3 regions of the uncultured Citricoccus sp. genome follow, and region 2 is predicted to be linked to each of the others. Evidence: predicted binding sites of a transcription regulator. Region 2 holds the regulator's gene; each other region holds the start of a gene.
What was found. Region 2 encodes HrcA, which represses chaperone genes, less so after heat shock. Its sites were predicted from a motif close to TTNGCACTCGNNNNNNNCGAGTGCNAA; they were not measured.
Positions count from the first base shown of each region.

Region 1: a site for HrcA is predicted at 2,482-2,508, ahead of groL (chaperonin GroEL). Genes of this name have one in related genera too.
Region 3: a site for HrcA is predicted at 2,996-3,022, ahead of groES (co-chaperone GroES). Genes of this name have one in related genera too.

Region 1 covers NZ_CALMQR010000067.1:7,251-12,076, forward strand. The annotation lists gene Q0283_RS07300 (DUF4031 domain-containing protein) at 1-528, shown strand, start outside; gene groL (chaperonin GroEL) at 667-2,304, opposite strand; gene Q0283_RS07310 (LytR C-terminal domain-containing protein) at 2,585-3,310, opposite strand; gene Q0283_RS07315 (DUF3263 domain-containing protein) at 3,394-3,750, opposite strand; gene Q0283_RS07320 (uracil-DNA glycosylase) at 3,874-4,569, shown strand; partial or broken gene Q0283_RS07325 (threonine/serine exporter family protein) at 4,597-4,826, opposite strand, start outside.
Region 2 covers NZ_CALMQR010000073.1:15,065-19,890, forward strand. The annotation lists gene dnaJ (molecular chaperone DnaJ) at 1-803, opposite strand, end outside; gene hrcA (heat-inducible transcriptional repressor HrcA) at 862-1,875, opposite strand; gene Q0283_RS08600 (DUF3097 family protein) at 2,098-2,982, shown strand; gene Q0283_RS08605 (DUF4870 domain-containing protein) at 3,056-3,487, shown strand; gene hemW (radical SAM family heme chaperone HemW) at 3,575-4,826, opposite strand, start outside.
Region 3 covers NZ_CALMQR010000044.1:9,293-14,118, forward strand. The annotation lists gene Q0283_RS03935 (hypothetical protein) at 1-228, opposite strand, end outside; gene Q0283_RS03940 (THUMP-like domain-containing protein) at 227-1,675, shown strand; gene Q0283_RS03945 (siderophore ABC transporter substrate-binding protein) at 1,710-2,825, opposite strand; gene groES (co-chaperone GroES) at 3,194-3,490, shown strand; gene groL (chaperonin GroEL) at 3,725-4,826, shown strand, end outside.

The DNA.
Region 1 (4,826 bases), on a different contig from region 2:
GCCGTGCTGAAGAGCGTCGACCTGTTGCTGCGCCAGGGAGAGGACTGCGGTCGCTGGGACCGGGCCGTCAAGCTGGCCGCCTGGTTCCATGACGCCGTCTACCGCGGCGACCCCGGCCGGCCGCCCGGGCAGGACGAGGAGGACTCCGCGGTGCTGGCGGAGACCGTCCTGTCGGATCTCGGACTGCCGGACCCGGAGATCGCGGAGACGGCCCGGCTGGTCCGGCTGACCACCACTCACGACCCGGACCCCCTGGACCGCTCCGGCGCCGTGCTCAGTGACGCGGACCTGGAGGTGCTGGGACGTGGTCGCGGTGACTACGCGCGGTACCTGGCCGCCGTCCGGAAGGACTTCTCGCACGTGCCGGACGATGCCTTCGCCGCAGGCCGGGCCGCCGTCGTGCAGTCCCTGCTGGACGCCGACCCGCTGTACCGGACCGCGACGGGTCACCGGATGTGGGACGGGGCGGCCCGCCGCAACCTCTCCGCGGAGCTGCACCCGACCTCCCGGTGGTGGTCCCGCCGCTGACGGTCCGGAACCGGGCCGGGACACGAGAAGGCCCGGCCCCCGGGAGACAAACCGGGAACCGGGCCTTCGCCGTCACTGGCGTTCGAGGCGGGATCAGTCCCGCCCGGACGGCCGGTGATGCCTGCTAGGAGCAGGTCATCACATCATGCCGCCCATACCGCCCATGCCGCCCATGTCGTCGCCACCCGGCATGGCAGCGGCCGGCTCAGGCTTGTCGGCCACGACGGCCTCGGTGGTCAGGAACAGGCCGGCGATCGAGGCGGCGTTCTGCAGGGCAGAGCGGGTCACCTTGACCGGGTCGTTGATGCCGGCGGCCAGCAGGTCCTCGTACTCACCGGTGGCGGCGTTCAGGCCGTGGCCGGCGGCCAGGCCCTTGACCTTGGCTGCCACCACGCCCGGCTCCAGGCCGGCGTTGTAGGCGATCTGCTTCATCGGGGCCTCAATGGCGACCTTGACGATGTTGGCACCGGTGGCCTCGTCACCCTCGAGGGACAGCGAGTCGAAGGCCTTGGTGCCGGCCTGGATCAGGGCGACGCCACCGCCGGCGACGATGCCCTCCTCCACGGCGGCCTTGGCGTTGCGCACGGCGTCCTCGATGCGGTGCTTGCGCTCCTTGAGCTCCACCTCGGTGGCGGCACCGGCCTTGATGACGGCCACGCCGCCGGCCAGCTTGGCCAGGCGCTCCTGCAGCTTCTCGCGGTCGTAGTCGGAGTCGGTGTTCTCGATCTCGGCACGGATCTGGCTGACCCGTCCGGCGATCTCCTCGGCGTCACCGGCACCCTCGACGATGGTGGTCTCGTCCTTGGTGACGACGACCTTGCGGGCGGTGCCCAGCAGGTCCAGGGTGGCGTTCTCCAGCTTGAGGCCGACCTCCTCGGAGATGACCTGGCCACCGGTGAGGATGGCGATGTCGGCCAGCATGGCCTTGCGGCGGTCGCCGAAGCCCGGGGCCTTGACGGCCACGGACTTGAAGGTGCCGCGGATCTTGTTGACCACCAGGGTGGCCAGGGCCTCGCCCTCGACGTCCTCGGCGATGATCAGCAGCGGCTTGCCGGACTGCATGACCTTCTCCAGCAGGGACACCATGTCCTTCACGTTGGAGATCTTGGAGTTGACGATGAGGATGTACGGATCCTCCAGCACGGTCTCCTGGCGCTCCGCGTCGGTGACGAAGTAGCCGGAGATGTAGCCCTTGTCGAAGCGCATGCCCTCGGTGAGCTCGAGCTCCAGGCCGAAGGTCTGGGACTCCTCGACGGTGACGACGCCCTCCTTGCCGACCTTGTCCAGGGCCTCGGCGATCAGGGCGCCGATCTGCGGGTCGGCGGCGGAGATCGACGCGGTGGCGGCGATCTGCTCCTTGGTCTCGATCTCCTTGGCGGAGGCGATGAGCTCGGCGGTGACGGCCTCCACGGCCTTCTCGATGCCGCGCTTCAGGGACAGCGGGTCGGCGCCGGCGGCCACGTTGCGCAGGCCTTCCTTGACCAGGGCCTGGGCCAGCACGGTGGCGGTGGTGGTGCCGTCGCCGGCGACGTCGTCGGTCTTCTTGGCGACCTCCTTGACGAGCTCGGCGCCGATCTTCTCGTACGGATCCTCGAGCTCGATCTCCTTGGCGATGGAGACACCGTCGTTGGTGATGGTGGGCGCGCCCCACTTCTTCTCCAGCACCACGTTGCGGCCGCGCGGGCCGAGGGTCACCTTGACGGCGTCGGCAAGGGTGTTCAGGCCCTTCTCCAGGCCGCGGCGCGCCTCTTCGTCGAATGCAATGGTCTTGGCCATGTGTGCACTGTCCTTTCTGGACCTTGGCGTTGCTTGGCAGTGTTCAACCGACCTGTGCAGTGCCCGCGACGGACGGCCCTGGGCCGGGCCTCACCACGTTCAGGTCAAACTCGTGGCGCGGACCACCCGCATGCCTGCGGGCCTTGGCAGTCCGAACCACTGAGTGCTAGTCCATATTTAGCACTCGGCACACCCGAGTGCAAACATCGGGCCGGGCCCCGGACGGTTGTTCAGCGGGCAGGGGAATCCGCGTCCGGAACGCGGGGTGCGCATCGGGACGTCAGCCGGCGTAGGACGCGGTGACCACCACGGCGATGCCGGGGATCCGCCCGTCATAGACCGCCGGCAGCCCGAGCCCGGCCGCGACCGCCTGGGCGGTGACCGGGTTCGACGAGTAGAAGACCGCGGAGGAGGACACCGGGTATCCCGACCAGTTCCCGGCGGTGGCCACCGTGAAGCCGGAACCGGAGAGGGTGCCGCCGACCCGGCCGGCCAGCCCGTTGACCCGGGAGGCGTTGTAGACCTCCACCGGGAAGGAGTAGTCCACCGTCTGAGGCTCCTGGGTCTGCGTGGGAGTCGGCGTGGGTTCCGGCGTCTTCGTGGGCTGCGGGGTCGTGGTCTTCCGCGGCGTCGTACTGGGTTCCGGAGACCGGGCCGGTGGCGCGGACGACGACGCCGCCCTGGCCGTGCCGGAGGCCGACGGGTCGGCGGTCCCCGCCCCGGAACCGGGCCGGGTCATTCCCGGGGAGGTTGCCTGCCCCGGTGCCGCCGACCCGGACACCGACGCCTCCGCAGCACCGGGCCGGGCGGTCTCCTGGACCCGCAGCGTGGGCAGGATGAAGTACGAGAACGCCCCGATCACCAGGGCCAGGGCGGCGGCGAGCGAGATCCAGGTCAGCCCGGACGGGCCGGTGCCGCCGGACGGCTCCGCCACGGCCCGATGGCCGCCCTTGCGGTTGCGGTATTCGGGCACGTCATCGAACTGATCGCGCGGGTACTCAGTCATGGACCATCATCACCAGATCTTCGGCACCGGGCGGCGCCGTGGTGGCTGCCGCGGACGTGGCCACGGCCCCATGACCGTGGCGCTCAGGCCTCCTGCCGCCTGGCGCTGCGGGCCCGGTGGCGAGTCGTCCGTAGTCTACGCAATCTCTTGACCAGCATCGGCTTGTGGGCCAGGGCCTCCTGGCGGTCGAGCAGGCCGTTGAGCACCTGGTAGTACGTGGTGGCCGAGATGGAGAACCGGTCGCGGATCGCCTGGTCCTTCGCCCCGCCGTACTTCCACCACTGGTCCTCGAAGTCCAGGATGTCCCGGTCCCGCTCGGACAGTGCCGACGACGACGCCCCGGGCTCCTGCCCGCCCGCGCCCTCCTGCCCGTCGTCCTGCCCCCGGTCAGCGCGCGGGTCGTCCTCGCGCTCCGAGGGGACGGGGTCAGCTGCAGTCATGGGAAGGTCCTTCCGGGAAGTGGTCCCCCGCCGCGCATCTGTTCGGGCACCCACGGCGCTGGACGGAGTACTCCACAGTCTACTCCGCCGAACTACAGCGGTGTCATTCGATAGTCTGCACCGATGAGACTGCTCGAACCACTGGATCCCGGATGGGAGCGCGCCCTGGCGCCCCAGCAGGAGGCCCTGGACGCCGTCGGGCGCGAGGTCAAGGCCCGGCGGGCCGACGGGGAGCAGGTCCTCCCGGCGCCGGAGAACATCCTGCGGGCCTTCCGGCAGCCCTTCGACGAGGTCCGGGTGCTGATCCTGGGCCAGGACCCCTATCCCACGCCGGGGCACCCGATCGGGATGAGCTTCGCCGTGGACCGGCACGTGTCACCGCTGCCGCGCTCACTCGTGAACATCTACCAGGAGCTGTCCGAGGACCTCGGCATCCCCCCGGCCCCCCACGGTGACCTGACCGCCTGGACCGGGCAGGGCGTGCTGCTGCTGAACCGGGTCCTGACCGTGGCCGCCGGCCAGCCCGCCAGCCACCGGGGGCTGGGGTGGGAGCGGGTGACCGAGGCCGCCGTGGAGGCACTGTCCGGACGAGGCACCCCGCTGGTGGCCATCCTGTGGGGTGCCGATGCACGGAAGATGGCCCCGGTGCTGCAGCGCCACGCGCCCGCGGACGCGCCCCTGGGGATCATCGAGTCTGCCCACCCGTCCCCGCTCTCGGCCCGGCGCGGGTTCTTCGGCTCGCGGCCGTTCAGCCGCACGAACGAGCTGCTGGAGCAGTGGGGCGCCGAGCCGGTCGACTGGCGCGTCGACCACTCCTGACCACTCCGGCCACACCGTGCGGACCGGTCAGCGGCGGCCGATCCGGCGCCGTTCGTTGGCCTGCAGGGCGGTGGTGAACGGACGGGCCAGGGTGTCGCCCAGGACCACGCCGGCGGCGATGGCCATGATGGTGGCGGAGGCGTTGAACAGCCCGACGAGCCCGTCCACGAGGGCGCCGCTGTCCATGGCGATGCCGTACATGGACCGGAAGATGGTCAGTCCGGGCAGCAGGAACAGGATGGCCGGCACGGCCACCA
Region 2 (4,826 bases):
AGCAGGTCGTCGCCGTCCCGCGTGAACACGTCGTGGTGCCGGACGTCGATCTCCACGTAGAGGTCGCCGTTGGGGCCGCCGCCCGGGCCGGCCTCCCCCCGTCCGGCCAACTGGATGCGGGTGCCGGTGGCGACGCCGGCGGGGATCTTGATGGTCAGGGACGCGCGGTCGCGCACGCGGCCCTGGCCGTTGCACTCGCGGCAGGGATCCGGGATGACGGTGCCGAAGCCCTGGCACGCCGAACAGGTCTCGGCGGCCATCACCGTGCCCAGGATGGAACGGACGGGGCGGCGGATGGCGCCCTGGCCGTGGCAGATGGAACAGGTCTCGGGGTGGGTGCCGGGCCGGCAGCAGGAGCCGTCACACTCCGGGCAGACCACCGCGGTGTCCACCTCGAGGGTCTTGTCCACGCCGAACACGGCGTCCACCAGGTCGATCCGCGCGGTGATCAGCGCGTCCTGGCCGCGGCGGGACCGGCTCGCCGGGCCACGCCCGCCGCCGCCCATGCCGCCACCGCCCCCGAAGAACGTCTCGAAGATGTCCTGGAAGCCGCCGAAGTCACCCCCGCCGAATCCGCCCATGCCGCCGGTGCCGTTCTCGTGGCCGGTCGCGTCGTAGTTGCGCCGCTTGTCCTCGTCCGAGAGCACCTCGTAGGCGCGGGTGACCTCCTTGAACTGGTCTCCGGCCTCCGGGGCGGGGTTGACGTCGGGGTGGAGCTTGCGGGCCAGCTTGCGGTAGGCGCGCTTGATCTCCTCGGCAGAGGCGTCACGGCTGACGCCGAGGACCTCGTAGTGGTCTGCCACGGTGTGGGGTATTCCTTCCGGACGGGATTCGTGTTCGGGTCTGATGCGGCCCGGCAGTCTACTGGGACAGGATCCTGGACAGGTAGCGGGCGATGGCGCGGACCGCGGTCATGGTGCCGGGGTAGTCCATGCGGGTGGGTCCGACGACCCCGAGCTTGGCGCCGGCCCCGGGTCCGTAACCGGCCGCGATGACCGAGGTCTCGGCCAGCGAACCGGTGTTCTCGGACCCGATGCGCACGCTCAGGCCCCGCACATCCTGCTCCATCTCGGTCAGCAGGCGCAACAGCACGACCTGCTCCTCGAGGGCCTCCAGGATGGGGCCGATCGAGTACGGGAAGTCCCCCGGTGACCGGGCCAGGTTGGCCGTGCCGGCCATGATGATGCGGTCCTCGCGCCGGGCTGCCAGCAACTGGTCCAGCTGGCCGGCCAGGACGCCCGCCAGTTCCCGGTCCTGCTCCGGCACGGTCGCCATGGCGGCCCGGAGCCCGTCGGCGGCCTGGACGGGGGTCAGGCCGTCGAGGTGGCGCAGGAACAGCTGCTTCAGGGCGTTCAGGGAGGTCTCCGAGACGTCCTGCTCGGTGGTGACGGCGCGCTGGTCCACCTGGCCGGAGGACAGGATCACCACCGCCAGGACGCGGCGGGGGGCCAGGGCGACCAGCTCCAGGTGCCGCACGGTGGAGGAGTCCAGGTGCGGGTACTGCAGCACGGCCACCTGGTGGGTCAGCTGGGAGAGCAGCCGGACGGTGCGGGACATCATCTCGTGCAGGTCATCGGAGGAGTCCAGCAGGGTCTGCACAGCCCGGCGCTCCGCGGCCGAGAGCGGCTTGACCTCGGAGATCTGGTCCACGAAGACGCGGTAGCCCTTGTCCGTCGGGATGCGCCCGGCCGAGGTGTGCGGGGCCACGATCAGCCCCTCGTCCTCCAGGGCGGCCATGTCATTGCGCACGGTCGCCGAGGACACGCCCAGCTGGTGGCGGTCCACGAGGGCCTTGGAGCCGACCGGTTCCCGGGAGGCCACGTAGTCCTCCACGATCGCCTGCAGCACCTGCATGCGGCGCGGCTGCTCGCTCATCTCACCCTCCCGTCGTCGGTCAGTGGTGCACCGGTCGTCCCGGCCATGCACTTAGCACTCGTCGAGTTCAAGTGCCAAGTCTAATACCTCTGTCCAGTCCGCTCCCGGCGCCTCCCGCCACCCGGTCGTGTCCGAGCCGTCCCGCTCCGCCCACGACCCGGTTCACGCCGGGCGCGAGCCGTTCCCCGGGTTCTCCGGGACGCCTTGCTAGCGTCGGGGCCCATGGAATGGAACAGCTGGGGACCCGGCACCCTGGACGGCGGCTTCCGGCCGGCGGCCCGCGCCGTGCCGGAGGTCCCCGCGGACCGCGGCACGGTCCTGGAGGACGCCGGCACGGGATTCACCGGGGCCGTCCTGCGGGTGGAGAAGTCCGGCGGGGTGCACCTGGTGGTGCTGGAGGACCGCAGGGGCCGGACGAAGTCCTTCCCGCTGGGCTTCGGCTTCCTCGTGGACGGCGACCCGGTCCAGGTGGTGCCCCCCGCGCCTGCCGCTCCGGGCCGCACGCTCGGGGTGACGGGCAAGGCCCTGCCGGCCAGGACGGCGTCGGGGTCCGTGCGGGTGAGCCACGCCCGGGCCCGCACCGCGCGCGCCTCCCGCATCTGGGTGGAGGGCCTGCACGACGCCGAGCTGGTGGAGAAGGTCTGGGGTGAGGACCTCCGGCTGGAGGGGATCGTCGTCGAGCCCCTGCACGGCGTGGATGACCTCGCCGGTGCGATCGCCGACTTCTCCCCCGGGCCGCAGCGCCGGCTCGGGATCCTCGTGGACCACCTCGTGTCCGGGTCCAAGGAGGAGCGCATCGCCGCGGAGGCGATGCGGGTGCCCGGGGCGCGCGGCAACGTGCTGATCGTCGGCCACCCCTACGTGGACGTCTGGCAGGTCATCAAGCCGGCCGTGCTGGGCATCGAGGCCTGGCCGGTGGTGCCCAGGGGCCAGGACTGGAAGACCGGGATCCTCAAGGGCCTGGGCTGGCCGCACCGGACCAAGGAGGACGTCGGCCTCGGCTGGAAGCGGCTGCTCTCCCGGGTGCGCACCTACGCCGACCTCGAGCCCGCCCTGCTGGGCCGCGTCGAGGAGGTCATCGACTTCCTCACCGCCGTGGGCGACTAGCAGCGGCGGATATCCACGTAGGATGTCCTACGGAATCCGGCGTAGTACCCCCACTCCCGAGAGGCAGAAGGACGTGTCACAGCAGCAGCCCAGCGGTCCGCACCGCCAGCGTCCGGTCGCCGCGCCCCGGCGCGACCAGCACCTGCAGGGCTCCCCTGCCAAGGCCGCACCCCTGACGCCCGCGCAGGACCGCCAGTGGGCCACCTTGGCGCACTTCGGCGGCATCCTGGGCTTCGTCCCCTCCCTGGTGATCTACCTCGTCTTCCGCCACCGCGGGCCCTTCACGGCCCAGGAGGCCAAGGAGGCGCTGAACTTCACGCTGCCGCCCACGGTGCTGGCGATCGTGGCGAACCTGCTGGCCCTGATCCCCGTGGTCGGCGGGGTCTTCGGGATCATCGCGATGCTCATCTGGCTGTTCATGACCATCTCCGGCCTGGCCGCGGGCATCCACTGCAACAAGGGCCGGCCGTACCGGTACCCGTTCAACCTGCGCCTGATCCAGTAGGCCCGTCCGTCCGTCCTCACAGGACATGTCCGGCGCGGGACCGCACCGGATGGGTCCCCTCGGGGATGACGAACCGGTGGGGGCGTCTCAGAACCCCGCCAGCCGCCGCACGATCGCGTCGTCCAGCAGGCGGCCCTGCAGGGTCGGGATGATCCGGCCGGCCAGGGCGGCCCGGCCATCCAGCAGTCCCTCGGCGATCATCGCCGCGATCTCACCCCTGGCCTGGGCGCCGCCGTCCGGTGCCACGTCCAGGACGCTGGTCTCCAGGCCCTCCGACAGCCGGACACCGAGCATGACGCGCTCCAGGAACCTGGCCTCGGCATCGGGTTCCTCCCGGCCCACGGACGGTGACACGCCGGTGGCCAGACGCTGGGCGTAGGCGGCCGGGTGCTTGGCGTTCCAGAACCGGACGCCGGCGAGGTGGGAGTGGGCGCCCGGGCCGGCACCCCACCAGTCCTGGTCGCGCCAGTAGGCCATGTTGTGGCGGGCGCGGTGGATGCCCTCGTCCAGCGGATCCAGGGCCCAGTTGGAGATCTCGTACCACCGGTAGCCGGCCTCGGCGAGCAGCCGCTCGGCCAGCAGGTACTTGTCCGCCTGGTCGTCGGGGTCGACGTCGGCCTGGACGCCGCGCTTGACGGAGGACCCGAACTTGGTGCCCTCCTCGACGATCAAGGAGTACGCGGAGACGTGGTCCGGGCGCAGCGCCAGCGCCGCCTCCACCGTGGTCCGCCAGTCCTCCAGGGACTCTCCCGGCGTGCCGTAGATGAGGTCCAGGGACACCTCCAGGCCCGCGTCCCGGGCCCACCCGACGGCGGCCGGCACGTTCTCCGGGCGGTGCGTGCGGTCCAGGGTGGCCAGCACGTGGGGCACCGCGGACTGCATGCCGAAGGACACGCGGGTGAAACCCCCGGCGGCCAGTTCGGCCAGCGACCGCGCGGTGACCGAGTCCGGGTTGGCCTCGGTGGTGACCTCGGCTCCCGGCGCGAGGCCGAAGACCTCGCGGGCCCGGCCGAGGATGCCGACCAGGTCCGCGGCGGGCAGCAGCGTGGGGGTGCCGCCGCCGAAGAACACGGTCTCCAGCTGCCGTGCCGGCACGTCCGAGGCCGCCAGCACCCCGGCGGCGAAGTCGAACTCGCCGGTCACCGTGCCGGCATAGCTGGAGCGGGACGCCCCGGGACCCAGGTCCTCGGCGGTGTACGTGTTGAAGTCGCAGTACCCGCAGCGGACCTCGCAGAACGGCACGTGGACGTACAGGCTGAACGTCCGCGGCGCGCCGGCGGACTCGGCCTCACGCACTCGGCGGGCCACGTGCGCGGGCAACCGGCCGTCGTCGGGCGCG
Region 3 (4,826 bases), on a different contig from region 2:
CACCTTGCACCACAGCGGCGCCGGCCGCGTCCCGTCGTCGTCGCCGACGGGCTCCACGGCCCCGGTCCCGTCATCGTCCTCGCGCAGGTCCCCGTCCCGGCCGTCCTCGAAACGGCCGATGAGGTCGAATCCGGGGGCGCCGTCCCAGTCGCGGTCCGGGTCCAGGCCCTCCCGGAACCCCCGTGCGGAGCCGGGCGCGGGCGGGCGGGACTCAGGACGGCGGGACATGTCTCCAGCGTACCGCCGGTACCGTGGACGGGTGGCCTCCTCCTCCTCGTCCTCGCCCGCACCGTCCGGTCCGCAGCCCGCTGCGGGCGGTGCCCCGCCGTCGTCGTCAGCGGCGCCCACCGGCAGCCGGGACGTCACCGTCCTGGCCCCCGTCCTGACCCCGGAGGGCTGGCAGCTGCTGAACTCCCTCGAGGGCTACCGGGAGTCGGAGGCGCTGGCGATGTCCACCCGGTTGCGCGCCGCGGGCCATGCCCCCGAACTCGTCTCGGCCGTGCTGACCCAGCTGAAGCTGCGGGACCAGGCAGCCGCCAAGTTCGGCCCCTTCGCCGCGCACATGGTCTTCACCCGGGCGGGCCTGGAACAGGCCACGCGGATGAACGTGGCCGCCGTGCACGCCGGGCGGTTCGCCGGCGCCGGGATCCGGTCCGTCGCGGACCTGGGCTGCGGCCTCGGGGCGGACGCCATGGCCATGGCGGCGCTGGACCTCGAGGTGACCGCCGTGGAGCGGGACGAGACGGTGGCCGCGGCGGCGACGATCAACCTCATGCCCTTCCCCCACGCCACCGTGGTCAGCGCGGACGCGCAGGACTGGGTGGCCGCGGCGCAGGCGAACGGCACCGAGCCCGGGGGCTACTGGCTAGACCCTGCCCGCCGGGTGCTCTCCACCTCCGGGTCCAGCCGGGTGTTCGACCCGGAGGCGTTCTCCCCGCCGCTGTCCTTCGTCGAGTCCCTCGCCGCGCGCGGCGCCGCCGTCGGCGTGAAGCTCGGCCCCGGCCTGCCGCACGAGTCCGTGCCCGCCGGCTGCGAGGCGCAGTGGGTCTCCGTGGACGGGGACGTCACCGAGGCCGTGCTGTGGTTCAACGCCCTCGCCCGGGACGGCGTGCGCCGCAGCGCCCTGGTCATGTCCGGTCCCGGGGCGGGCACGACGGCGGCGGGAGGCCGGGGCGGCCATCATGAGCTCACCGCGGGGACCCGTTTCGGCGGCTCTCCCGAGGTGCCGGTCGGCGGCGTGGAGGCCCTGACCGGATACCTCTACGAACCGGACGGCGCCGTGATCCGGGCCGGGCTGGTGGCCGACCTGATCCACCGTGACTTCGCGTCGAAGGGCGGGGCACTGCTCGATGAGCACATCGCCTACTTCCGGGCCGACGAGCCGGTGGCGTCGCCGTTCGCGCGGGCCTACCGGATCGAGTCGGTGATGCCCTTCAACGTCAAGGGACTGCGGCGCTGGGTGCGGGAGACCGGGGTGGGCCGGCTGGACATCAAGAAGCGCGGGATGGCCGTCACCCCGGAGGAGTTGCGACGCCAGCTCATGTCCGGCAAGGGCTCGAAGGGGGCGAAGGGTTCGACGTCGTCACGGGGCTCGAAGTCACCCGGCCGGCACGCCACGCTCGTGCTGACGCGGATCGGTGAGGAACGGGTCGCCGTGGAGGTCACCCCGGCCTGACGGCCTGACGGTCCGGCGCGACCGGCACGCCGGCTCAGGTGCCGGAGGCGTCCCGTCCGAGGCCGGTGGGGGACGCCGTGGCCACGTGGTTGACGACTTCGTTGACCATGCGGTGCAGGTTGTCCAGGCCGTAGCCGACGAGGTACCAGTCCGCGGGATCGAGGTAGATGACCTTGCCGTTCCGGGCCGCCTTCGTGCCGCTGACCAGGTCGTCGTCCAGCACGTCCTCGGCGGTGGCTCCCTGCCGGCCGAGGGCGGCGTCCTCGTCGATGACGAACAGGTTGTCCGGGTCGGCGTCGGCGATGAACTCGGGGGAGGCCGGAGCGCCGTCCGGGCCCTCGCCCATCACCGGGGTGGCGCTGGGCACGCCGAGCACGTCGTGGATCAGGCCGAAGCGGGACTCCGGGCCGAAGGCCGTGATCTCGCCGGATCCCGTCATCACCACCAGGCCGTTGGTGTTCCCGGCGTCCTTCAGCGTCACCCGGGCATCCTCGATCTTCGTCTCGATCTCGCGGAGCGCGGCCTGCACCTGCATCTCCCGGCCGAAGACCTCGCCCAGGGCGGTGGCGTTCTGGGTGAAGGACTCCATCGGTTCCGCGGGGTCCACGGACAGGTCGATGGTCGGGGCGATCCCGGACAGTTCGGGGTACGCGTCCGCGGTCGCCGCGGAGATGATGATCAGGTCCGGCTCCTCCTCGGCGATGACGTCCAGGTCAGGCTCCGTGAGGGAGCCGACTCGCACCTCCGCGCCGTCCGCCACGGACTGCAGCTCCTCGGGGTAGGGCGCATCCGGCACGCCGTCGGGCTGGATGCCCAGTGCGTTCAGGGAATCCAGGACCCCGAGGTCGAAGACGAAGACCTTCCCGGGATCGGCCGGGACCTCGGTGGTGCCCTGGGCGTGCTCCACGGTGACGGTCTCCGCGCCGGAGCCGGTGGGGGAGGGCGTGGTGGTACCGGGAGCCGTGCCGGATGGCGAGCCGGAGGTGGGCGGCTCGGCGGGCCCGCCGGTGCAGGCGGTCACGAGGACCAGGACCGCGGTCGAGGCGGCGAGCATCAGCGAGGCGCGGCGCAGCGCCCGGGGCCTCGGCCGGGGGCGTGCGGATCGGGGGGTGGTGGCGAGGGGCCCGTCCTGCGGGCCGTGCAGGGACACGATGGTCCTCCCGTGATCAGCGGAGCGGCGGAACCCGCGGCCGTCCGGGGCCCGGCAGGCCGGGGCGATCGCGTCCCCTCCATTGTGTCAGCCCGTGACCGGGTGCGGCCAGAGTCCTGGCCGCGTGCCGGGTCGCGGACCGGCGCTCCGCGCGGCTCCCGGGGACACGACTGGCACTCGCCTTGACCGAGTGCTAAGCCTCGTCCTAGAGTCATTTCTGGCACTCCGGGGCACCGGGTGCCAAGCCTGAAGGACCTGCCATCCGGCACCCGCGACGACGGTTGGCCAGCCTACGGCGCACAGCAGAATCCACTGACGCCGGTCGGACCCCCGTGGTCTGGCCCACCACAGAGAAGGAGAGTACAGACGTGTCTGTCTCCATCAAGCCCCTTGAGGATCGCATTGTTGTCCGTCCGCTGGAAGCCGAGCAGACCACCGCTTCCGGCCTGGTGATCCCGGACACCGCCAAGGAGAAGCCGCAGGAGGGCCAGGTCGTGGCCGTCGGCGCCGGCCGTGTCGATGACAACGGCAACCGCATCCCGGTCGATGTCGCCGAGGGCGACGTCGTGCTCTTCTCCAAGTACGGCGGCACCGAGGTCAAGGTCGGCGGCGAGGACTACCTCGTGCTGTCCGCCCGCGACGTGCTGGCCATCGTCACCAAGTGATCTTCCACCGGACCCGGTCCGTGCCCCCGCACGGCACCGCGTCCGGTTGACGCACCAGGCCCGGCCAGGCACTCCAGCCGGCCGGGCCTGATCGCGTCAGCGCCGACGTCGTGACCTTCCGGCCCCAGGGCCGCGGGAGGGCGCGACGCCGGCCCCCCACCTTCACCTCGACGCGGCGACCGGATGCCCGGCCGGGCCCGGAGCCGCCGTCCACACCCGAAAGGAGCTTCGTTCATGGCGAAGCAGCTTGCCTTCAACGATGAGGCCCGCCGCGCACTGCAGGCCGGCATCGACAAGTTGGCCGACACGGTCAAGGTCACCCTCGGCCCCAAGGGGCGCAACGTCGTCCTCGACAAGGCCTGGGGCGCACCCACCATCACCAACGACGGCGTGACCATCGCCCGTGACATCGAGCTGGACGACCCGTACGAGAACATGGGCGCCCAGCTGGCCAAGGAAGTGGCCACCAAGACCCAGGACGTCGCCGGCGACGGCACCACCACCGCCACCGTGCTGGCCCAGGCCCTCGTCAACGAGGGCATGCGCCAGGTGGCCGCCGGTGCCGCCCCGAACGAGGTCAAGCGGGGCATCGAGGTGGCCGTGGCCGCCATCGACCAGCGCCTGTCCGAGAACGCCGTGGAGGTCTCCGGCAACCACGTCGCCAACGTGGCCGCCATCTCCGCCCAGGACGACACCGTCGGCGAGCTGCTGGCCCGCGCGTTCGACACCGTCGGCACCGACGGCGTCATCACCATCGAGGAGTCCTCCACGACCTCCACCGAACTGGTGGTCACCGAGGGCATGCAGTTCGACAAGGGCTACCTGTCCCCGTACATGGTGACCGACGCCGAGCGCCAGGAAGCCGTCCTGGAGAACCCCTACATCCTGCTGAACTCCGGCAAGATCTCCTCCGTGCAGGAGTTCCTGCCGCTGCTGGAGAAGGTCCTGCAGGCCTCCAAGCCGCTGTTCATCATCGCCGAGGACGTCGAGGGCGAGGCCCTGTCCACCCTCGTGGTCAACAAGATCCGCGGCACCCTGAACGTCGTGGCCGTCAAGGCCCCGGGCTTCGGCGACCGCCGCAAGGCCATGATGCAGGACATCGCCACCCTCACCGGCGCCCAGGTGGTCTCCCCGGACCTCGGCATGAAGCTGGACCAGGTCGGCCTCGAGGTGCTCGGCACCGCCCGCCGCGTGACCGTCACCAAGGACAACACCACGATCGTGGACGGCGCCGGCTCGGCCGACGACGTGAACGCCCGCGTGGCCCAGATCAAGGCCGAGGCCGAGGCCACGGACTCCGACTGGGACCGTGAGAAGCTGCAGGAGCGCCTGGCCA